DNA from 4 places in the Kitasatospora sp. NPDC127035 genome. Region 3 is predicted to be linked to each of the others. Evidence: riboswitches for the same ligand, from Rfam matches in the RefSeq annotation. Region 3 holds a riboswitch; each other region holds the start of a gene.

Region 1 (5,741 bases), on a different contig from region 3:
CCCTGGAGCTGTACCGCTCCGCACTGGCCGTCCGCCGGGCCCGGGCCGAGCTCGGCGCCGGCACGGGGGTCGAGTGGCTGGAGAGCCCGGAGGGCACCCTGGCGTTCCGCCGCGGCGCGTTCGTCTGCACGGTGAACACGACCGCCGGCCCGGTCCGGATACCGGTGCCCGGCCGGCTCCTGCTGAGCTCCGCCGGCGCCGACCCGCTGATCGACGGCGGCGGGACGGTGCTCGCACCGGACAGCACCGACTGGTGGGCGGTCTGACGTGGTTGCAATAGGCTCTGGGACCGTGACTACGGCGCGACTCTCAGACATCGCGGCGCAGGCGGGGGTCAGCGAGGCCACCGTCTCCCGCGTGCTCAACGGCAAGGCGAACGTCTCGGCCGCCACCAGGCAGACCGTGCTGGCGGCACTCGACGTGCTCGGGTACGAGCGGCCCACCCGGCTGCGCCAGCGCAGCGCGGGCCTGATCGGGCTGATCACCCCGGAGCTGAGCAACCCGATCTTCCCCGCGCTGGCCCAGGTGATCGAGCAGGTGCTGAGCCGGCACGGCTACACGCCGGTGCTCTGCACCCAGACGCCGGGCGGCTCCACCGAGGACGAACTGGTGGAGATGCTGGTCGACCGGGGCGTGGCGGGCATCGTCTTCGTCTCCGGCCTGCACGCGGACACCACCGCCGACCACGACCGGTACGCCCGGCTGGCCGGCCGCGGGGTGCCGTTCGTGCTGATCAACGGGTACAGCGAGAAGATCGACGCGCCGTTCATCTCGCCGGACGACCGGGCCGCGATGTGGATGGCCGTCCAGCACCTGGCCGAACTCGGCCACGAGCGGATCGGGCTGGCCGTCGGGCAGCGCCGGTACGTGCCCGTGCTGCGGAAGATCGAGGGGTTCACCGCCGCCCTGTGCGAGGTGCTCGGGCGCACCCGGGAGGAGGCCGAGGGCCTCGTCCACCACACCCTGTTCAGCGTGGAGGGCGGCCACGCGGCGGCCGGCGCGCTGCTCGACAAGGGCTGCACGGCGATCGTCTGCGGCAGCGACATGATGGCGCTCGGCGCGATACGGGCCGTCCGGCAGCGGGGCCTGACGGTGCCGCAGGACGTCTCGGTGGTCGGGTTCGACGATTCGCCGCTGATAGCGTTCACCGAGCCGCCGCTGACCACCATCCGCCAGCCGGTGGAGGCGATGGCCACCGCCGCGGTGGACGCCCTGCTGGAGGAGGTCGGCGGAAACGCCGCCCAGCGCGGGGAGTTCATGTTCCAGCCCGAGCTGGTGATGCGCGGCTCGACCGGCGCAGGCGCGCGCTGACGGATCGGACGAACGGCCGGGGTCCGGGAGCAGGCCGCTCCCGGACCCCGGCCGTTCGTCGTGCGGATCAGCCCTCCTGGACGGCCGGGCGGTCCGGGGTGACCCGGTGGCCGTCGGCGGCGTCGCCGGTCCGGGTCTCGGTGCGCCGCCCCCGGTCCAGGTAGTCGCGGAGGATCAGTTCGACGGCGTCCTGCGGGCTCTTCGTGCCGGACAGCATCATCGCGTCGATCGCGAGGTTGGCGTCGAGCGTGACGGTGACCTGGGCCATGGTGACTCCTCCTCGGGGACAGAGCAGCAGCATGCCTGGTGCGGCCGGATTTGACCATGACCTTCCGGGGCGGGGCGTGCGGGGTTCCGGGGGCGGTCCGGCGCGGGACGCACCGGGGCCCCCGGGGAGGGAGCGACCTGGCTCCTCCCCGGGGGCCCCGGGCTTTCGCGGGTCAGACCCGGCCGTGGGTCAGACCCGGCCGGCGAAGTCCGGGGCCCAGTTGGCCAGGGTCTGGGTCCGCACGCCCGACCTCGGGTTGGCGGCCTCGACGTACTTGCCGTCACCGATGTAGAGCGCGACGTGGTGGACGCCGGAGTCCTTGCCGTTGTTGGACCAGAACAGCAGGTCGCCCGGCTTGAGGGCGTCGAGCGAGACGTGCGTGGACGCGGCGGCCTGGTCGGCGGCGACGCGCGGGACGGTGATGCCCGCGGCGCGCAGCGCGGCCTGGGTGAGGCCGGAGCAGTCCCAGCCGCCGTTGCCGGTGCCGCCGTAGACGTAGGCCTGGCCGACCTTCGACTGGGCGAAGGAGACGGCCGCGGCCATGCTGCCGGTGGCGGCCTGGGCCGGGGCCGGGGTCTCGGCCTGGGCGGCGGGCTTGGCGGCCGGCTTGGTGGCCGGGGCGGGGGTCTGGGCGGCCGGCTCGGTGGTGGCGGTGCCGGTCCCCGTGTCCTTGGCCCGGTTGAACCAGTCGAAGCCCTTGCCGGACTCCTCCGAGGCCTGGTTGCCCTTGGCCCGGTCGCCGAAGGTCAGGTGCTGGCCCGGGTAGATGCTGTGCGGGCCCTCGGTCAGGGTGGCGCGGTTGAGCTCGTAGAGCCGCTCCCAGCCGCCCTGGACGTCGTTCTTGTCGGCGATGGAGGAGAGCCAGTCGCCGACGGCCACGGTGTAGTCGGCGGACTGCTTCCGGTCGCCCTGCTGGCCGGTCTGCTGGCGCCACTGGCGCCCGTCCTGGCCGCCGTCGCCCTGGCGGGCGGCGTCGGTGGCGGCGGGAGCCTGCGCCTGCGGCTGGGCGGCCTTGGGCGCGGCGGGCTGCGTGGCCTTCGGCTGGGCGGCGGGCTTGGCGGCCGGGGCCGGGGTCTGGACGGCCGGCTTGGCGGCGGCCGTGGAGGTGTCGACGGCGGCCGGGGTGCCGCCCTTGGTCAGGCCGGCCTTGACCGAGCAGACCGGCCAGGCACCGGGGCCCTGCACGGCGAGCACCTTCTCGGCGATCGCTATCTGCTGGTCCTTGGTGGCGAGGTCGGCGCGCGCGGCGAACGAGGTGCCGCCGAACTCGGCCCAGGTGGAGCTGGTGAACTGGAGTCCGCCGTAGAAGCCGTTGCCGGTGTTGATGCTCCAGTTGCCGGTGCTCTCGCACTGGGCGACCTTGTCCCAGGTGGCGACGGAGGCGGCCGAGGCGGTGCCGGTGGTGAGGCAGGGGATGGTGAGGCCGATGCCCGCGACGCCGAGGGTGGCGATGGCGCGACGGGTGCGGCTGGACAGGCGGGTGCCGTTGGTGGGCAGCATGAAGACGCGGTCCTCTCCCACGCCTGCGAGGTGAGCTGTCGGATTCGGGCTGGAGTTGCCCGGCCGCGCTGTGGACGCGGCTTCACCCCTAGCCCTGGTCGGTCCGGGGACCGGCCTGGGCGAACTACCTGTGGTTCCCCCGCTCCTGCCGTGGTGCTTCGTACTTCCAGCGCACCCGACGGCAGGACTCGGCGTTGCAGGGGAGCTGGGTCCGTGTGGCCACGAACGGGGAGCACGTTAAGCAGAGCCGCCTTCAAACCGCAAACATGTGTGAGGCACGTCACTGTTTGCGAAATCCGTGGTGGGTGGCTGTCCTTCATGATCAGAAATGACCGATTTCATGCAACGCCCGTCGCGGTCAACGCAACTGCCTATGCTTCAGAGCGTCGGTAGGACGCCGGCGCCGCCGCAGCCGCCCGTGGGGAGGGCTACGCACCGATGGCCATGGACGAGGACCCGGACCCCGCCCGGCCGACCGGCCGGGCGCGCGGAGCGCACCGCAGGGCAAAGCATCGCAGAGCGGACATCCCGCCCGAACCGCACCTAACTCCCTTAAGTCGCCGCACTTTACTGCGCTGGCTCGCCGTCGGCACCGCCTTCGCGGCGGTCAGCGGCGAGGAGGTGCTGCGGCGCTCGCTGAGCGGCCCGACCGAACCGGTCGCCGCCGTCGCCGGATCGTCCACGGCCGTCGGCGCGGACCGGACGGGAGCCGGAGGCCACGGTGGGGCGTCCCCCGAGGCCGCTCCGGTCGGCGCCGCGCCCGAACAGCCGGCCCCCGCGCCCACCGTCGACCAGAGCGGCCGCCGCTGGTCCGACCCGGCCGGCTGGGGCGGTGCCGTGCCCGGCCCGAGAAGCACCGTGCGGATCACCGACCGGGTGCTGCTCGACACCGACGCCGCCGTCGGCACGCTGCTGGTGGAGCCGACCGGCGCCCTCACCTTCGCCGCCGACCGCACCCTCACCCTCGCCGCCACCGGGAACGTCGAGATCCGCGGCGCCCTCGCCCTCGCCCCCGACGGCACCCACACCCACACCCTGCGCTTCCCCGCCGTCGACGAGAGGCGCTTCCAGGGGGACGGCATGAAGGTCGTCGACACCGACGTGGGCCTCTGGGTCACCGGCGCCGGCTACCTGCGGCTCGACGGCGCCGCCAAGACCGCGTGGGTCCGCGCCGACCGCGAGTTGAAGGCCGGCGGCACCGAGCTGGCCCTGTCCGCCCCGCCCGCCGGCTGGCTCCCCGGCGACGAACTGGCCGTCACCCCGACCGGCCCGCCCGACCAGGAGGGCTTCGCCGCCCACTACGACCTCGTCACCGTGCGGTCCGTCAGCGGAGCCACCGTCACCCTGGAGTCGCCGCTGAAGCACGCCCACCCCCTGGTCGCCGCCGGAGGGGGCGTCACCGTCGGCGCCGAGGTGCTCAACCTGACCCGCACCGTCCGGGTCGAGGGCACCGCCGAGGGCCGCGCCCACGTCCACCTCACCAGCTCCCGGCGCGCCGACGTCCGGCACGCCGCGCTGCGCTGGGTCGGCCCGCGCGCCGACACCAAGGAGACCTGGAGAGGACAGGACGGCACCGCCCCGGTCACCGCGGCCGTCCTCGGCCGGTACGGGCTCCACTTCCACCAGCTCGGCGACGCCACCCGCGGGACCGTCGTCGAGGGCGTGGTCGTCCGCGACGCCGGCAGCCACGCGTACGTGCCGCACGCCAGTCACGGCATCACCTTCCGCAGCTGCATCAGCCACGAGACCTGGGAGGACGCGTACTGGTGGGACGGGCCGCTGGACACCCGCACCCCGCAGCGCCCCTCCGACGACATCGTCTACGAGTCCTGCGTCGCCTCCCGCACCCTGCTCGAACCCCACCCCCGCGCCTACCGGCTGACCGGCTTCAACCTCGGCGCGGGCACCGGCGGCAAGGCGGTGGACTGCGTGGCCGTCGGCGTCCAGGGCGCCGACGGGGCCTCCGGCTTCGAGTGGCCGGAGAACAGCGAGGGCGTCTGGACCTTCGAGCGCTGCCTGGCCCACAACAACCTGCGGGACGGCATCTTCGTCTGGCTCAATGCCCGTCAGCACCACGTGGTCACCGAGTTCGCCGCCTACCACAACGGCGGCTGGGGCATCGAGCACGGCGCCTACCTCAACGACTTCGACTACACCGCGAGCGTGCTGTACGGCAACGCGGGCGGGGGAGTGGCGCTGCACTCGCTCGGCCGGGACGAGGGCACCGTGTTCGACGGACTGCTCGTCGACGCGGCCGGGCAGAGCGACTTCGCCGTCTCCACCGCCCGGCACGAACTCGCCGGACAGGCCGTCACCTTCAGCCGGAGCCGGTTCACCGGCTACCGGCGGGCCGGCGTGGCCTTCCGGGCCACCTCGGACGGGCAGCCGGACGACGTGCTGCTGCTGGACTGCGAGTTCGGCGGCAACGAGCTCTGGCTGGACCCGGAGGCCGTGCGGCCGAAGAACATCCTGCTGCGCCGGGCCGGGCAGACCGAGGTGCTCAAGGTCCGCAAGCCGGACGAGGAGGGCGCCGCGCAGCCGCAGTGGAACGCCGCCGCCGCGCCGGTGGCCACCTTCGCGGCGCAGTCCCGGCCGGTGCGGCTGCCTGCCCTGAAACTGAAGGACGCGGCCTCGCCCACCAGTCGGGTCGGCCGCTGAGGCC
Region 2 (5,741 bases), on a different contig from region 3:
CGGAGCGCGAGTCGGTGCTGGACGGCGTGCCGGCCGGGCTGCCGTCGCTGGCGTACGCGGCGAAGCTGGTGTCGCGGGTGCGCCGGTCCGGGTTCGCGGGCGTGTCGGACGAGCCGTACGAGCTGCCCGCGGAGCTCACGCCGGAGTCGGCGGGCGGGCTGCTGCTCGCGGTGGCGCAGCGCGCGCACGACGCGGGGGTGGACGTGGACGCCGCGCTGCGGGCGGCGGCACGCGGCTACCGGGACGCGGTCCGCGCGGCCGAGGGCCTCAAGCCCGAACAGTCGGAGCAGTCGGAGCAGTCGGAGCAGCCCGAGCAGCCGGAGTAGTCGGAGTCGCCCGGGCCACCCGCGCGCGGCGGACCGGGGCGCCCGGCCCGCCACCGCGGGTCAGACCCGCGCGACGTCCTTCGCCGGCCGCCGCTGCGCCGGGACGACCTCGCCGATCGCCTCGCCGACCAGCGCGACCAGTTCGGCGAGCCGCTCCAGGTCGAGGTGGTCGGGCAGGTCGGCGAGCGACACGATCCGCTCGCCGTCCGGTCCGGCCACGCAGAACAGGTCGATCGGGCCGAGGTGCTTCTCGGCGGTGTCGACGAGGGCGGCGACGTCGCTGGGGCGGCGGATGTCGCCGCAGACGCCGACGACCGGGCAGCCCGGCCGGTCGAGCTCGGTGGCGAGGTCCTCGGCGATGCCGACCTGCTGGTCGGCGATGAGGATCCCGGCTGCTCCGGCGGCGGTGAACCTGCGGGCGAGGTCGGCCCCCGACCCGCCGTGGAGTACCGCGATCACGACGACCGAACCGGTGTCCCGCATGGTGTTGCTCCTCCCTGTGGGCGGCCCCGCACCGGCGCCCACGGACATCTTGCGGAGGATCGTAGGCACGTCCTGACCCTCCGCAACAGGGAATACCCCTCAGGTGACCAGACTCACGCCTGTCGTGTCCGACTTGCACCCGGGATACCGTCGTTCCATGCCAGTCCAGCCCGCCTCCGCCCGCCCTCCGCTCTTCACCTGGGACTTCGCCGCCGACCCGTACCCGGCGTACGCGTGGCTGCGCGAGCACGAGCCGGTGCACCGCACCACCCTGCCGAGCGGCGTGGAGGCGTGGCTGGTGACGCGGTACGCGGACGCCCGGCAGGCGCTGGCGGACGGCCGGCTCTCCAAGAACCCGGCGAACCACAGCGAGCAGGCGCACCGCGCCGGCCGGGTCGGCATCCCGGGCGAGCGCCAGGCCGACCTGATGACGCACCTGCTGAACATCGATCCGCCGGACCACACCCGGCTCCGCCGTCTGGTGTCGAAGGCGTTCACGCCGCGCCGGGTGGCGGCCTTCGAGCCCCGGGTGCAGCAGCTGACCGACCGGCTGATCGACGGGTTCGCGGAGCGCGGGAGCGCCGACCTGATCCACGAGTTCGCCTTCCCGCTCCCCATCTACGCGATCTGCGACATGCTCGGGGTGCCCGCCGAGGACCAGGACGACTTCCGGGACTGGGCCGGGATGATGATCCGGCACGGCGGTGGCCGGCGCGGCGGTGTGGGGCGCGCGGTGAAGCGGATGCGCGAGTACCTGGCGGAGCTGATCCACCGCAAGCGGGCGGACCTCGGGGACGACCTGATCTCCGGGCTGATCCGGGCCGGTGACCACGGCGAGCACCTCACCGAGAACGAGGCCGCGGCGATGGCCTTCATCCTGCTCTTCGCCGGGTTCGAGACGACCGTGAACCTGATCGGCAACGGCACGTACGCGCTGTTGCGCAATCCCGGCCAGCGCGCCCTGCTCCAGGAGTCGATCGCCCGTGGCGAGAGCGGTCTGCTGGAGACCGGGATCGAGGAACTCCTGCGCTACGACGGGCCGGTGGAGCTGGCGACGTGGCGGTTCGCGACCAGCCCGCTGACCATCGGAGGGGTGGACATCCCGGCCGGGGACCCGGTGCTGGTCGTGCTCGCGGCGGCGGACCGGGACCCGGCGCGGTTCGCCGACGAGAACACCCTCGACCTGGCCCGCGCGGACAACCCGCACCTGGGCTTCGGGCACGGCATCCACTACTGCATCGGCGCCCCGCTGGCCCGGTTGGAGGGGCGGTCCGCGCTGGCCACGCTGCTCTCCCGGCTGCCCGACCTGCGGCTCGCCGAGAGCCCGGAGAACCTGCGGTGGCGCGGTGGTCTGATCATGCGTGGACTTCGTGAACTTCCCGTGGAATTCACCCCCGAGAAGATGCCCGAAAGGGCCTCTTCCGGGCAGTCGTCCGGTGCTCCGTCCGATCGGTGAGGCGACCCGCGACACGCTGACGGAAGGTCTCCGACCAGGCAGGACGGCGAGATTGAACCGCCACCAACCCGGACATAGCGCCCCCGTTGGTGAGCGATCCATCACCTGACGTGATTTCCGTGTGATACCGACGATATGAGCTTGTGATTGCTCTACGGATCTGTCTACTCTCCGTGGAGTTCGCAGCTGCGAGCCCCGAGCACGGAACGCCGAGTCCTGCCCGTCGTGCCCCGGGAAACCGACCAGACCCTGGGCAGGGGCGGGGGAACCAGGTTTGTTGCCGTCCCCCACGGCTTGGGGTGAAGCCGCCTCGCGCGGCCGGGCCACCTCCCGGTCCGAACCCGACAGCTCACCTCGCAGGCGTGCGGAGAGGGACCTCTTCATGCTGTTCGTCGGAACCGGCCGTCATCGTCGTCGTACCCAGACCGAGAAGGCCATCGCCGTCGCCGGCGTCGCCGGTGTCGGGCTGGCCCTGCCGATCCTCAGCGCCACCGGTGCCTCCGCCGCCCCGGTCTCCACCTGGGACGCGGTCGCCCAGTGCGAGGCCGGCGGCAACTGGAGCATCAACACCGGCAACGGCTTCTACGGCGGCCTGCAGTTCACGCCCAGCACCTGGAAGGCGTTCGGCGGCACCTCGTACGCGCCGCAGGCCAACCAGGCCTCCAAGGCGCAGCAGATCTCGGTGGCCGAGAAGGTCCTCGCCTCGCAGGGGCCGGGCGCCTGGCCGGTCTGCTCCAAGAAGGCGGGCCTGAGCAAGGGCGGCGCCCCGGCGGCGGTCGACACCTCGGCGGACGCCAAGCCGGCCGTCCCGCAGGCCGCCACCCAGCCGAGCGCGCCGCAGACCACCGCCCCGCAGACCACCGCGCCGAAGCACGCCGCGCCGAAGTCGGCCCAGCAGGAGAAGCCGGCCCAGGCGGCCAAGCAGGCCCCGAAGCACGCCGCGCCGAAGCCGCAGGCCCAGCAGGACCGGCCGCAGGTGCAGCAGTACGGGCAGGCCCCGTCCTTCTCCGGCACGTCCGGCTGGGACGCCGACGCGAAGGTGTTCTGGTACGAGAACAACGGCGGCTGGTACTGGACCAGCCACCAGAGCGTCTACCAGCAGTACGCCGGTCAGGCCGCGGTCCAGGACGCCCGTCCGGCCGCCGCCCAGAGCGCCCCGGCCGCCCAGCAGGGCGCGGGCCACGGCTACACCGTCCGGGCGGGCGACACGCTCGCCGGCATCGCCGCCGGCCAGGGTGTCTCCGGCGGCTGGCAGGCGCTCTACGACGGCAACCGCGGCACCGTCGGCGGCGACCCCGACCTGATCGTCCCCGGCCAGGTGCTCACCCTCGGCTGATGCCGTTTCGCCGGTGGATCGCGAGGGGGGCCGGGTTCGACCGGGTCCGGCCCCTTCGTCCCGATCCGGCCCCCTTCCGTGGGGCAACCAGGTGAACTACCGGCGGGTAGCCGTGCCACACGCTGAGACGGGACCCGGGCCGACGTGGCCCGGAGAGCCCGTGCGGTTAGGCTCTGGTCGTAACGACTCCGCAATCGTCCGGCCGACAGCACCCACCGTCAGCCGAACCTGTTTCCGCTAGGAGATGCCTCGTGCCGTCCATCGATGTCGTCGTAGCCCGTGAGATCCTCGACTCGCGTGGCAACCCCACGGTCGAGGTCGAGGTGGGCCTCGACGACGGCAGCACCGGCCGCGCCGCTGTCCCGTCGGGTGCCTCCACCGGCGCCTTCGAGGCGCTGGAGCTCCGCGACGGTGACAAGAACCGCTACTTCGGCAAGGGCGTGGAGAAGGCCGTCCTGGCCGTCATCGAGCAGATCGGCCCGGAGCTCGTCGGCTACGACGCCACCGAGCAGCGCCTGATCGACCAGGCCATGCTCGACCTGGACGCCACCCCGGACAAGTCCTCGCTCGGCGCCAACGCCATCCTGGGCGTCTCGCTGGCCGTCGCGCACGCCGCCTCCGAGGCCAGCGACCTGCCGCTGTTCCGCTACCTGGGCGGCCCGAACGCGCACGTCCTGCCGGTCCCGATGATGAACATCCTCAACGGCGGCTCGCACGCGGACTCCAACGTCGACATCCAGGAGTTCATGATCGCTCCGATCGGCGCGGAGTCCTTCTCCGAGGCCGTCCGCTGGGGCGTCGAGGTCTACCACACCCTCAAGGGTGTGCTGAAGGAGCGCGGCCTCTCCACCGGCCTGGGCGACGAGGGCGGCTTCGCCCCGAACCTGGACTCCAACCGCGAGGCCCTGGACCTCATCGTCGAGGCGATCCAGAAGGCCGGCTACGTGCCGGGCAAGGACGTCGCGCTGGCGCTGGACGTCGCCTCCTCCGAGTTCTACGAGGACGGCGCCTACCAGTTCGAGGGCAAGGCGCTCACCTCCGCCGAGCTCATCGAGTACTACGCCGGCCTGGTCGCCGCCTACCCGCTGGTCTCCATCGAGGACCCGCTGGACGAGTCGGACTGGGACGGCTGGAAGGCCATGACCGACAAGCTGGGCGACAAGGTCCAGATCGTCGGCGACGACCTGTTCGTCACCAACCCGGCCCGCCTGGCCCGTGGCATCGAGACCGGCACCGCCAACGCGCTGCTGGTGAAGGTGAACCAGATCGGCTCGCTGACCGAGACCCTGGACGCCGTCGAGCTGGCCCAGCGCAACGGCTACCGCTGCATGATGTCGCACCGCTCCGGCGAGACCGAGGACGTCACCATCGCCGACCTGGCCGTCGCGACCAACTGCGGCCAGATCAAGACCGGTGCCCCGGCCCGCTCCGAGCGCGTCGCCAAGTACAACCAGCTGCTGCGCATTGAGGAGATCCTCGACGACGCCGCCGAGTACGCCGGCCGCGGCGCCTTCCCGCGGTTCAAGTACGAGGGCTGACACACACAGCTCCCGCCGGTGCCCCGCCTGTTCACCCCGTAGGGTGGACGGCGGGGCACCGTCGCGACCAGGAGGGGACACCGGAGATGGCAGGCTGGAGGATCCCGGGCTTGGCGGCCCGGCCTCGGTTCACGAGCCGGGCGACCGTCCTCGTGCTGGTGCTCTGCTCGCTGGTGGCGATCCTGGCGTACCCGACGCGGCAGTTCATCTCGCAGCGTTCCGAGATCTCCTCCCAGCGGGCCAAGGCCGAGCACGCCCGGCAGCAGGTCGAGCAGCTCCGCCGGGAGAAGGCCCGCTGGCAGGACCCCGAGTACGTCAAGGTGCAGGCCCGCGCCCGGCTGCACTACGCGATGCCGGGGGAGACCCCGTACATCGCGGTGGACCCGGCCGCCGGGGAGGCGACCAGGTCGTCCGTCGGCGCGCCGCCGCCCGCACAGGGCCCGGCCACCGGGCCGGCCAAGGCGGCCAGGCCCTGGTACGCCGGCATCTGGGACTCGGTGGACGCCGCCGCAGCCCCTGCCGCCGCCCCGGCCGCCGCCTCCGCCCCTCCCTCACCACCCGCCCCCGCCCCCGCTGGAGACAGCTCCTCCCATGACCACTGA
Region 3 (5,741 bases):
TGATGCAGCGCAGTTACCGGAACCTGGCGGAGCTGACCGCGTTGGGCCGGCCGATGCCGTCCGAGCTGGCCGGGGACTTCGGGGCGTTCGAGGAGGCGGCGGTCGGGGCGGCGCTGGAGCTCTCCGGCGAGTGGACGGTGCCGGGGCTGCCGTGGCTGCTGGTGGACGAGTTCCCGGAGCTGGCGGCGGAGCCCGGGCAGGCGGAGATCGACGCCTACCTGGCGGCGCTCCCGGAGGAGACGCCGGACGACCCGTCGGACCTCCGGTGGGACCACCCGTCGGACGACCCGTCGGGCGACCGGTGGGACGACCCGTCGGGCGAGCCGCACGGGGAAGAGTCCGGGGAGCGGCCCGGGGCGTGACGGACGCGCGGGAGCCCCGGCGCGGTCCTCGAAGGACCGCGCCGGGGCTCCTCGGCGTCGAACGGGTCGCAGCGCCTCGCGGGCTGCCGGGCTCGGCTCAGCGCGGCTCGGCAGGGGTCGCAGGGATCAGGGGTTGATGCCGCGCTGCTCGAACCAGCTCTCCGGGTCGACCGGGGCGCCGCCGCCGGGCCGGACCTCCAGGTGCAGGTGCGGGCCGGTGACGTTGCCGGTGGCACCGACCTTGCCGATCTGCTGGCCGGGGACGACCTTGCCCGAGCCCTTGATGATCGAGGAGAGGTGGCAGTACCAGATCTCGGTGCCGTCGGGCAGGGTCTCGACGATCCGGTAGCCGTAGGACCCGGCCCAGCCGGCCGAGGTGATGGTGCCCTGGCCGACCGCGTAGACGGCGGTGCCCGTGTCGGCGGCGAAGTCCAGGCCGGTGTGCAGGTGGGCCCAGTAGCGGGCGCTCTGGCCGTAGTGGGCGGAGAGGCTGTAGTCGCGCACCGGCAGGTTGATGGCGGCGAGCTTGGCCTTCTCGGCCTCCTCGGCGGCGCGCTTGGCCTGCGCCTGCTGGGCGACCTGGGCGGCGCGCTTGGCCTCGGCCTCCTGGGCGGCCTGCACCCGGGCGGTCTCGTCGGCGGCGGTGCGCTGGCTGTCGGCCTGCTGCTGGATCCTGGCGGCGAGGGCGAGCCCGGGGTCGGCCGAGAGGGCGACCGGGGTCTCGTCCGGCACCTCGACGGCGGGCGCGGCGGCCGGCGTCGCGGAGGCGAAGCCGGTGGCGCCCAGGGTGGCCGCGACGGCGGTGACGCCGAGCAGCGGAGCGGTGCCGCGGGTCTGACGGGGCATCCGGTGCCGGTTGATCTCGGCGGTCTGCGGAGCGGTCTCGTCCGCCGGGCCGCCGAACAGGCCCGGGTGGGCCGCAGGGCGGGGGTGGTCGAGCAGCTGGGTACCGGCGGAGAAGCCGGACGGGTGTGCCGGGGTGTGCGTCGACGCCACGGAGGCGCGCTCCTTTCCTTCCTTCGCGCCTACCGGGTTAGCTGACGGGTTCGGAGCAGGAAGGTCTCCTACGGCTGGGCCTGGGCCCGGCCGATTCACCCCAAGGAACATGGTTCCCCGGCTCCCTGGCCTGCCCGAAGGCCGGCCGGCGGGATTAGGCGACGGCGCACGGTGCCGTCTGGTTACGGCGTTAGGGACCGCGCTGCGTTATCAAACGTTAATCCGAGAGGCCCCCGATTCCAAGCCATCTGTTGAGGAGGACGGGATACGGGCCGGACACGCGCGGTCCGATGGGCGTTTTGGGACGATTGACGACAACTGACACTACCGAACGTGATAGGACGTCAACGAACGGCCCCCCATCTGAGTACCTCTACTCATGTGCGACCGGAGTCCGCGCGGCCATCCTGGCGCCATGAGCACACCGATGCAGTCACGCACCACGGCCGCGTACTACGTCCAGGCCGTCCTGTCCTTCTTCCTGTCCGCCGTCGCCCTCGCGATCGGCATCGCCTACCTCCCGGTCGGGGCCTGGACCCGGGCCTTCCTCGGCCTCGGCCTGCTCTACACCATCACCTCCGCGTTCACGCTGGCCAAGGTGGTCCGGGACCGGCAGGAGTCCACCGAGCTGGTCACCCGGGTCGACCAGGCCCGGCTGGACAAGCTGCTGGCCGAGCACGACCCGTTCAAGGTGGAGGGGGTCTGAGGCGGAGGGCGCCCCGGCGCCTCCGCCGGGAGCGGTCACCGGGCCGGCCGCCGGACCGGTCGTCACGCCCGGCCGCCGCGCCCGCCCCCCTCGGAAGCGGGTCATAGCTTGACGGCTAAGGCTATTAGCCTTAGCTTTATGGCTATCGGCGCAGTCGCCGACGACCCGAACCCGCGCGGCGAGCCCGCCCGCGGCGGACCGAGGAGGCCCACCATGACCGGCACCGCCCCCGTCACCCGCTACCTCGACCTCCCCGGCGGCCGACTCGCCTTCGACGACTCCGGCCACGGCGACGGCGTCCCCGTCGTTCTGCTCCCCGGCATGCTCGACAGCCGGGCCACCTACCGGCACCTGCGCCCGCTGCTGACCGCCGCCGGCCGCCGGGTGATCACCATGGACCTGCGGGGCTTCGGCGAGTCCTCGATCACCTGGGACGACTACTCGCCCTCCGCGATCGCCCGCGACGTCCTCGCCCTGCTCGACCACCTCGGCATCGAGCGGGCCGCCCTGGCGGGCAGCTCGTACACCGGCGCCACCGTGGTCCGGGCCGCCGGGGACGCGCCGGAGCGGGTCGCCGGGATCGTCCTGCTGGACGCCTTCGTCGAGAACCCGCCGCCGAACGCCCTGCAGCGCGCGGTGGTCGGCGCGATGGGCGCCCTCCTCGTCCACTCGCCGGCCTTCTGGGGCCTGTACCAGCGGAGGTTCGCCTACCCGACCGCCAAGCCGGCCGACCACGACGCCTACGTCGACGGGCTGGTCGCCGCGATGCGCACCCCCGGCCGGAAGACCGCCACCCGCGGCTACGTCCGCGGGGACTCCGCGCCCACCGGCTGGACCTCAGCCGTGCGGTGCCCGGCCCTGGTCGTGATGGGCTCCAAGGACCCCGACTTCTCGAAGCCGGAACTGGTCGCCGACCGGCAGGCCGCCGCGCTCGACGCGCGGAAGGTGATGATCGAGGGCGCCGGGCACTACCCGATGGCCGACCACCCGCAGGCCACCGCCGACGCCCTGCTGCCCTTCCTCGCCGCCCTGGCCTGAGCCGCCCACGGGGCCCGGCTCCCCCCGGGCCCGAAACCGCGCAGCCCGGCCCTGAGCGGCTCCGCGCGGCCCTGAGCGGCCGTACGCGCCCCTCGCAGCCCCAGCCACCACCGAAGCACCCTGGAGAACCGCCGTGCCCCGAGTCGGTCTGACCCCCGAGCAGGTCGTCGACCACGCCCTCGCCCTCGTCGACGAGCAGGGCCCCGAAGCCCTCACCCTGGCCGCCGTCGCCGGGCGCGCCGGCGTCGCCACCCCCTCGCTGTACAAGCACGTCAGCGGCGGCCTCGCCGAGCTGCGCCGGCTGGTCGCGGTCCGGGTGACCGGAGAACTGGCCGACCGGCTGGCCGAGGCCGCCGTCGGACGCGGCGGGGACGACGCCGTCGCCGCCGTCCTGCGCGCCTACCACGCGTACGCCACCGAGCACCCGCACCGGTACGGCGCCCTGCCGCAGGCGCCGCAGCCGGACGAGGACCTCGCTGCGGCGGCGGCCCGGCTGGTCGGAGTGATCGTCGCGGTGCTGCGCGCGTACGGGCTGGAGGGCTCCGAGGCGATCCACGCGGCCCGGACCTTCCGCTCGCTGGCCCACGGCTTCGCGGCGCTCTCGATCGGCGGCGGCTTCCGGCTCGCCGAGGACCTGGAGGACACCCAGGACCGGATGATCACCGTGCTGACGGCCGGACTGCACGGCTGGCCCCGGCCCTGAGGGCCCCCCGGGCCCGCGGGCGTCCCGGCGCCCGGGCCCCGGCCCACGAGCCCCGCGCCCGGCGCCGTGCGGGAGGGACGACCTGCGGCGGCGAGAAGGGGCGGGGGCCGCGGTCCGCGGACGGAGAACGACGAAGGGCCCGGAGCGGGGGACGCTCCGGGCCCTTCGGTGCTGTGGGGCTAACAGGACTTGAACCTGTGGCCTCTTCCTTATCAGGGAAGCGCTCTAACCGTCTGAGCTATAGCCCCGTGCTGCACGGAGAAGGGTACCGGACCGGAAGGGGGTGCCACGCCACCGGCCGCCCCGCGGGCGGTTCCGAACGGACAAACGGGATCAATCGACCATCAGGGGTTAGATTGGCCCGGCCGGCGGACGGCCGTCCGGAAGGGCCGTCCACCGGCGACGCAGGGCGGGCACCACCGACGGCCGGACCCCGACTCCGGTACGCCGTCCGGGCTACCGCTCGCCAGCACTGGAAATAGGGTATTAAGAATTGACTGGCTCATAAGGAACCGGAAAGGCCGGAAATCCCGTGGACCCGCGCAGCAGCCCCACCGCGCGCAGTGCCATGCGCTGTGTGCGCTTATTGCTCGGCTGCACCAGCGCCGCCGAACTGCTCGGAACCGTCCTCGCCGAGGGGCCGGCCTGGATCACCGGCGAGGGTTCCGCGCTCTACCTGCTGGACTCCACCGGAATGCTCCGGCTCACCGCCTCCCACGGCCTCCCCGACTGGGCCCACGAGCGCTACGGCGTCGTCGATCCGGCCGGTGACCTCCCCGCCGCGACGGCGCTCCGGCTGCGCCGGCCGTACCTCCTCAGCCCCGAGCGCACCAGCGTCGACTACCCCAATCGGAACGCCGGGATGGGCACCGGAATGGTCGCCGTCATCGCCCTGCCGATGGTCGTCGACGAACAACCGGTGGGCGTGCTCGCCCTCGCCCTCGCCCACCGGGGCACCGTCCCCCGACGCGACCTGGACGTGCTGGAGACCCTCGGCGACGCCTGCGCCCACCGGCTCGCCCACCTGCTCGACCACGCACACCCCGAACGCCGGGACCGGACCGACCGGGGCGCACCCGCCGCGCCGGGCGGGTCGGCCGCGCCGGGCGGGTCGGCCGGACGGCGCGGGCCGGGCGGTGTGCGCCCCGGGCCGGATCCCGACGGCACCGGTCCGGCCTCCGCACCGGGCCACCCGATGCTCTCGCTCGCCCTCCGGGCCGCCGGACACGGCGCCTTCGAGCGCGACCTGGTCACCGGCGAGACCTACTGGGACGCCCACGCCCACCGGCTGGTCGGCCGACCCGCACCGGACGGGAGCGGGCCGGCCCCCGCGCCGGACCTCGACCTGCTCGTCCACCCCGAGGACCTGCCCGACGTCCAGGCCGCGCTCGCCGAGGCGCTCGCCACCGGCGGTCCGTACCGGATCCGCTACCGGGTACCGCGCCGGGGCGGCAGCGGAGTGATCCGGATCGAGGAGACCGGGGAGGTGATGCTGGACGTGCACCGCCGGCCGGTCCGGATCGCCGGACTGCTCGCCGACCGCGACCACGGCCGCGCGCCCGAGGAGCGCCCGGCCGCCCCGGAGAGCGGCACCCCGGCCGTCGGAGCCCGCTCCGCCCTGCTGCTGGCCCTGACCCGGGCCCTCTCCCGGGCGGTCACCGTCCGGGACGTGACCACGACGGTCACCGATGTCGCCCGGCCGGCCTTCGGCGCCGCCGGCATCGTGCTCGACCTGGTCGACGAGGGCCGGCTGCTGCCCGTCTCGCACACCGTCTACGGCGGTGCGCGGCGTACCGAGCTGACCCGGCTGGCCGACCTCTCGGAGGGGGTGATGCAGCGCGCCCTGGCCCGCTCCGCACCCCTGTTCAGCGAGCCCGGCCGGACCGCGCGGGGCCCGGGCGGGCCCGGGCGGGGGGCGTCGGCGGAGGCGGGGAAC
Region 4 (5,741 bases), on a different contig from region 3:
CCTCCAGGTGGCTCTCGGTCTTCGGGAGGTAGAAGTACGGACCGGAGTTCGGGTCCCCGCCGCCACGGGCGAGCAGCCGGGCGGCGTTGTGGAAGAAGTAGAGGCCGAAGTCGAGGAAGGCGCCGGCCACCGGTTCGCCGTCGACCAGGAGGTGGGTCTCGTCCAGGTGCCAGCCGCGCGGGCGGACCACGACGGTGGCCAGCTCGGCGGCGGGCCTGAGCGTGTAGGCCCTGCCGGCCGGGGAGGTGAAGTCGATCCGGCCCTCGAAGGCGTCGATCAGGTTGAGCTGACCGCCGACGACGTTCTCCCAGGTCGGGGAGGTGGCGTCCTCGAAGTCGGCGAGCCAGACCCGGGCGCCCGAGTTGAGCGCGTTGATCACCATCTTGCGGTCGGTGGGGCCGGTGATCTCGACCCGCCGGTCCTGGAGCGCCCGGGGCGCCTCGGCGACCTTCCAGTCGCCGGCGCGGACGGCGGCCGTCTCCGGGAGGAAGTCCAGGGTGCCGGTGCGGGCGATCTCGGCACGGCGCGTGCGGCGGCGGGCGAGCAGCTCGCGACGGCGGTCCTCGAACGCGCGGTGCAGGCCGACGACGAAGGCGACCGCCTCCGGAGTGAGCACCTCCTCGGCCCGGTGGACGCGCGGACCGGCGACAGTGACGACCGGAGCGGCGGGAGAGGCGCCGGGTCCCTGATCTGTAGCCATGAGCAGGACACTCCTAAGACAGTTGATCCTTGAGACGGTTGATCGGCAGGTGATCCGAACCCCGGCAAGCGGAGGACTTGATTCTGTAAGGTGGAGACTAGTTTCCGCGATACAGAATTTCAACGGTTTGTTGAGGAGATCGCCGAGACTGTACCCCTCCCCCGACAGCGAAGGAAACGCCGGTGGCCCCGACCTCCGACAGCCCGTCCGACAGAGCCTCCGACCGGGCCCCGGCCCCGGCCCCGGAGCGCGCCACCGGCGGCGTGCAGTCCGTCGAGCGCGCCTTCCACCTGCTGGAGGCACTGGCCGACTCCGGCGGCGTGGCGACGCTCAGCGAACTCTCCGCCTCCTCCGGTCTGCCCATGCCCACCATCCACCGCCTGGTTCGTACCCTCGTACAGCAGGGCTATGTCCGCCAGGACACGGCGCGCCGCTACACCCTCGGCCCGCGGCTCATCCGGCTCGGCGAGACCGCCGGGCGGCTGCTCGGCAGCTGGGCCCGTCCCTACCTGGCCGAGCTGATGGAGGCCACCGGCGAGACGGCCAACCTGGCCGTGCTGGAGGGCGGCGAGGTGGTGTACGTCGGGCAGGTGCAGTCGCGGCGCTCGATGCGGATGTTCACCGAGGTCGGCCGCCGGGTGCAGCCGCACTGCACCGGGGTCGGCAAGGCGCTGCTGGCACAGCTGCCCGAGGAGGAGGCGCGCGCCGTCCTGGGCCCCAACCCGCTGGCCGCCCACACCCCGCACACCGTGACCGACCCGCAGGAGCTGATCCGCCAGCTCGCCGAGGCGCGCGAGCGCGGTTACGTGGTGGACGACCAGGAGCAGGAGATCGGGGTGCGCTGCATCGCGCTCGCCGTCCCCGGCGCGCCCACGCCGACGGCGCTCTCGGTCTCCGGACCGGAGGCCCGGGTCCGGGCGCTGGAGGAGCAGGCCGGATCCGCCTCGCTGGTGCCGGTGATGCACGAGATCGCGGCCCGGCTGGGACAGGTCCTGGCCCCCTGACACCGCCCCGCCGGAGGCCCGGCCAAGGCGCTGTCGGAGGCAGTGCCGGAGGCCGACCGTGCGGGACGTCGGAGCCGCCGCCCTCCCCTGCCCGGGTTCGCCCGCCCGGGCGACCCGAGGGCGGGTTGGCCCGGCCGCGGCGGACGGGTCGGTCACTGTGGATCGGGACGTGCCCGCGACGGCGCGGGGCGCACGAACGCAGAGGCAGGGTGAGCGGCGATGTCGCGCAGAGGGTCCGTACGGGGTTTCCTCGGAAGGTCGCTGACGGTGGGGTCCGCGCTGGTGGCGCTGGCCGCCGGACCGGCGTGGGCGTGTCCCGACGCCGACGCGACGGCGGGCACCGACCCGGGCAAGGAGAGCGCGGCGACGGCACCCGCGGCGCCCGCGACGCCCGCCGTCTCCGACTCGGACCTGGCGGTGGTCCGGCTGGACCCGGACGCCGCCGCGCCCGGCGGCACCACCACGGTGCACGCCTTCATCAGCAACACCGGCCCGGAGCGGACGGCCTCCGCGTTCACCGTCGTCGTCACCCTGCCGGAGGGGGTGACGGCCGAGGGGCCGTTCTTCCCGGAGAACTGCTACGAGTTCCAGAACGGCCACCGGGTGCGCTGCACCTTCCCGGCCGGGCTGGGGGTGTACCGCAGCGCGACCGCCCTGATCCCGGTCAGGCTCGCCACGACCGTCCCCCTCGGCAACCTGGAGGGCGGCTACGTCGCGGTGCGCGGCGACGACGACCACAACGAGGCCAACAACCGGCAGCCGTTCGCGATCGAGGTCGTGCAGACCGCCTGAGACCGCCCGCTCCTCCGGGAGCGGACGGTCTCGGGGCCGGTCCTAGCGGTAGACCCGGACGTAGTCCGCGGCGAAGGTGATCGGCGCGGTGCCCTGGGGCGCGGGGTGGTACTGCCCCGCGCTCAGGGACAGGTTGAGGATCAGGTACGCGGACCAGGTGGTGCCGACGCCCTTGCCGTCCGAGAAGACCTTGACCCCGTTGACGTACCAGTCGACGGAGGTGGCGCCGTAGTGGGTGCCGATGGTCACCCAGCCGTCCTTGGCTATCGCCTTGGCGTCCGTGTAGTACAGGTGACCCGGCTTGACGTGGTTGGTCAGCTCCAGCAGGTTCGGGTTGTCGGGGTGGTACTCGAAGGTGTCGATCTCCCCGTTGCCGTTCTTCCAGGTCCACAGCGCCGGCCAGGCGCCGGTGCCGGCCGGGAGCTTGACCCGGGTCTCGGCGTAGTCGCCGGTCTTCACCTGGAAGCCCTCACCGGAGTACTCGGTGGTGAGCAGCCCGGTGTCCCAGGACTGCTTGCCGTTCTCCAGCTTGTTGGCGCCCGGCCTGGCGGTGAACGTGGCGGCGCCGCCGCCGACGGTGACGTTGTTCTTGTTCAGCCAGTCGAGCTTGTTGTCGTCGGGGTTGTGGTTGCCGTAGCGGTAGGCGCTGCTGCGGTCGCCGGTCCAGCGGGAGCCGTAGGCGATCGGGCCGCTGAACTCGTCGGACCAGGTGAGCTTCTTGCCCGCGACGGGGGCACCGGTGGCGGGGGGCGTCGTCGGGCTCGTGGTGGGGGGCGTGGTGGGGGGCGTCGTCGGCGACGGGGTGGGGGTCGGGCTCGGCGTGGCGGTGGCGGAGACCACCAGCTGCCGGGAGGGCAGGTTGTGCCAGGCACCACCGAGGTCCTGCCAGAAACCGAACTGGGTGTAGGTGCCGGCCGCCAGGGTGCGCGCACCGGTGGTGATCGACAGGCCGCTCGGGCAGATCTGCGCGTTGCTGACGTTGCCGGGGAAGTCGAGGTTGCGGCCGGCCGCGTCGCGGATGCCGACGCCGACGGTCTTGGCGGTGAAGCAGGCCGAGGAGTGGACGGCCAGCGAGGCGGTCGAGGCCTTGCCGGCGACCATGGTCGCCGGGGTGAGGGCGTCCTGGGTGACGGTGGGCGCGGTGACGGCCTGGGCTCCGGTGAGGGCCGGGACGCCGAGCAGGCCGGCGCCGGTGACGGCGAGCACTCCGGTGGCGGCGAGGGCGGCGGTGCGGCGCCGGTGGGTGGGGCGGGCGTGGCGGGGCGCGTGGCGCCGGGCAGGCCGGTGCGGGGCAGGGGGCATGGCTGGGTCCTCTACGACGCCTGCGAGGTGAGCTGTCGGGTTCGGGCTGAGGTTGCCCGGCCGCCCGGGGAGCGGCTTCACCCCTAGCCGCGGTCCGGGCGCGGAGGCGCACGGACCGGGCACTGACCTTGGGTCCCCCGCTCCCGTCCGCTGTGGTGCTCGGGTGCCGACCGGCGGGTGGACAGGACTCGGCGTCCCGACGGCGGGAGTCCGCGACAGCGGACGCCCCTGCAGGCTAGGCAGGCCGCCGGGGACCGGACAACCTCGCACGGACGGTTGTCGCGCAGGTCACAGACCCGGCGTCCGCGGATGATCAACGCGCCTGCGGAGTTGATCAGTTGGGAGGAAGCTACGGATCAGGCCCCGGCCGGGACCCTCCGGTCCGGGGCGGCACCGGCGCCGCGCTCCCGAGGAGCACCGCGGCCCGGTCGAGGAGGGCCGCCCGGAAGGACCGCCCGGGAGGGCAGGTTCCCCGACCGGTGGCGGGGCGGAGCGGGAGGCGGCCGGCAGGAGGGCGCGGCAGGAGGACGTCCGGTGCGGGGCCCGGCCCGTCGGCCCCGGCCCCGTGCCCGAGTACGCCGCGAAAGACGGGGCGGTCGGATAGGTTGGGGATCCAACCGCGCCGGAACCGTCCGGACCGCACCGGGAACCGCATGAGAGACGAGGACCAGCCCCACCATGACCGCCCCCCTGCCCGGCTTCGCCGGCCGCACCTTCCTGTTCCAGGTCGACAACGGCGCAGCCTTCCGCAACGCCTACTCGGCCGACGGCAAGCGGCTGCGCTGGGAGGGCCTCGGTGAGTCGGCCGGCCAGTGGGAGGACGTCGCCCTGCACGTCGCCGAGGTCGGTCCGCAGCTGTACTTCGTCAGCTGGACCGAACAGAGCGGCATCACCGTCAGTCACGTCATGGACCTGGGCCGGATGACGGTCCGCGCGTTCTGGACGTACGAGGGCGAGGGCGGCCGGGTCGGCGAGCTGCACACCGGCACGCTGCAGTCCGTGGCCTGACGGCCGCCTGTCGGCCCCGGGCCACCGGGGACGTGCCGGCCGTCCTGGCCGCCTGCCGATCGGGCCCGGTGGTCAGACCGTCCGGCCGGGAACCACCAGGTGCTGCGAGATCCACTCCAGCGAGGACGGGAGCAGCCTGCTCCAGGTCTCGAAGTTGTGGCCGCCCGTCTCCAGCATGCTGTAGGAGACCTTCATCGGGCTGCGCGTCGCGGCCACGAACGCCTCGGTCTCGCGACGGTAGTCGCCGTCGCCCTCCTTGGTGCCGGCCAGCAGCACGGCCACCTCGGGCTGCGGCAGGTTCTTGAGGCGCCACATCAGGTCGGCCTCGTTGCGGCGCTGCTCGCTGCCCTTGAAGAGGTCACCGGTGGTCGGGTCCTCGGCGGCCCGGTAGTAGCCGGAGAGCGAGACGGCGGTCGGGTAGACCTCCGGGTGGCGCATGGCGAGCTTGAGCGCGCAGTAGCCGCCCGTCGAGTTCCCCATGAACGCCCACGCCCGCGGATCGCCGGAGACCCGGTAGGTCGCCTGGATCGCCGAGGGCACGTCCTTGGTGAAGTACGTCTCGGACTGCGGGCCGCCCGGGACGTCCTCGCACTCGGTGTCCTGCGGCAGGGCCGGCGAGGGACGCACCAGCACCAGGACGGTCGGCTGCATCCGGCCCTCCTGGAGCAGCTTGAGCGCCGCGCCCGGGTAGTTCAGCCGGGTCACGAGGTTCTTGGCGATGCCGGGGAAGCCGGTGCTGACGACCAGCGCCGGGAACTGCTTCTGCTCGTACTCCGGCTGGAAGTACTGCGGCGGCAGGTAGACGTAGCCCTCGGTGGAGAGCCGGGTGGTGGCACCGTCGATGCGGATCTCACGGATCTCGCCGGACTGCTCGGGGTCACGGCCCAGTGCCCCGCCGCCCTTGACCTCGGCGTGCCCGATGGTCTCGACGCGCA

The links. A riboswitch is a leader RNA that binds a small molecule or an ion and turns the genes downstream of it on or off. The one in region 3 is predicted to bind cyclic di-AMP.
Region 1: another riboswitch for cyclic di-AMP. It lies ahead of ACFWIC_RS01145 (transglycosylase family protein); the one in region 3 lies ahead of ACFWIC_RS09530 (M23 family metallopeptidase).
Region 2: another riboswitch for cyclic di-AMP. It lies ahead of ACFWIC_RS14530 (transglycosylase family protein); the one in region 3 lies ahead of ACFWIC_RS09530 (M23 family metallopeptidase).
Region 4: another riboswitch for cyclic di-AMP. It lies ahead of ACFWIC_RS19625 (hypothetical protein); the one in region 3 lies ahead of ACFWIC_RS09530 (M23 family metallopeptidase).

Annotation. Positions count from the first base shown of each region.
Region 1 covers NZ_JBHXDN010000002.1:15,278-21,018, reverse strand. The annotation lists gene ACFWIC_RS01160 (alpha-amylase family glycosyl hydrolase) at 1-266, shown strand, start outside; gene ACFWIC_RS01155 (LacI family DNA-binding transcriptional regulator) at 292-1,311, shown strand; gene ACFWIC_RS01150 (hypothetical protein) at 1,379-1,579, opposite strand; gene ACFWIC_RS01145 (transglycosylase family protein) at 1,769-3,100, opposite strand; cyclic di-AMP (ydaO/yuaA leader) riboswitch at 3,087-3,283, opposite strand; gene ACFWIC_RS01140 (hypothetical protein) at 3,518-5,737, shown strand.
Region 2 covers NZ_JBHXDN010000017.1:6,303-12,043, reverse strand. The annotation lists gene ACFWIC_RS14545 (MazG family protein) at 1-326, shown strand, start outside; gene ACFWIC_RS14540 (SDR family NAD(P)-dependent oxidoreductase) at 387-809, opposite strand; gene ACFWIC_RS14535 (cytochrome P450) at 967-2,265, shown strand; cyclic di-AMP (ydaO/yuaA leader) riboswitch at 2,496-2,642, shown strand; gene ACFWIC_RS14530 (transglycosylase family protein) at 2,648-3,601, shown strand; gene eno (phosphopyruvate hydratase) at 3,853-5,139, shown strand; gene ACFWIC_RS14520 (septum formation initiator family protein) at 5,250-5,741, shown strand; gene ACFWIC_RS14515 (DUF501 domain-containing protein) at 5,713-5,741, shown strand, end outside.
Region 3 covers NZ_JBHXDN010000010.1:166,241-171,981, reverse strand. The annotation lists gene ACFWIC_RS09535 (hypothetical protein) at 1-362, shown strand, start outside; gene ACFWIC_RS09530 (M23 family metallopeptidase) at 489-1,358, opposite strand; cyclic di-AMP (ydaO/yuaA leader) riboswitch at 1,371-1,529, opposite strand; gene ACFWIC_RS09525 (YiaA/YiaB family inner membrane protein) at 1,774-2,064, shown strand; gene ACFWIC_RS09520 (alpha/beta fold hydrolase) at 2,203-3,102, shown strand; gene ACFWIC_RS09515 (TetR-like C-terminal domain-containing protein) at 3,236-3,805, shown strand; tRNA gene ACFWIC_RS09510 (tRNA-Ile) at 3,980-4,053, opposite strand; gene ACFWIC_RS09505 (SpoIIE family protein phosphatase) at 4,338-5,741, shown strand, end outside.
Region 4 covers NZ_JBHXDN010000026.1:79,699-85,439, forward strand. The annotation lists gene aceB (malate synthase A) at 1-700, opposite strand, end outside; gene ACFWIC_RS19615 (IclR family transcriptional regulator) at 883-1,704, shown strand; gene ACFWIC_RS19620 (hypothetical protein) at 1,972-2,496, shown strand; gene ACFWIC_RS19625 (hypothetical protein) at 2,539-3,798, opposite strand; cyclic di-AMP (ydaO/yuaA leader) riboswitch at 3,808-3,956, opposite strand; gene ACFWIC_RS19630 (MoaF N-terminal domain-containing protein) at 4,477-4,806, shown strand; gene ACFWIC_RS19635 (alpha/beta hydrolase) at 4,879-5,741, opposite strand, start outside.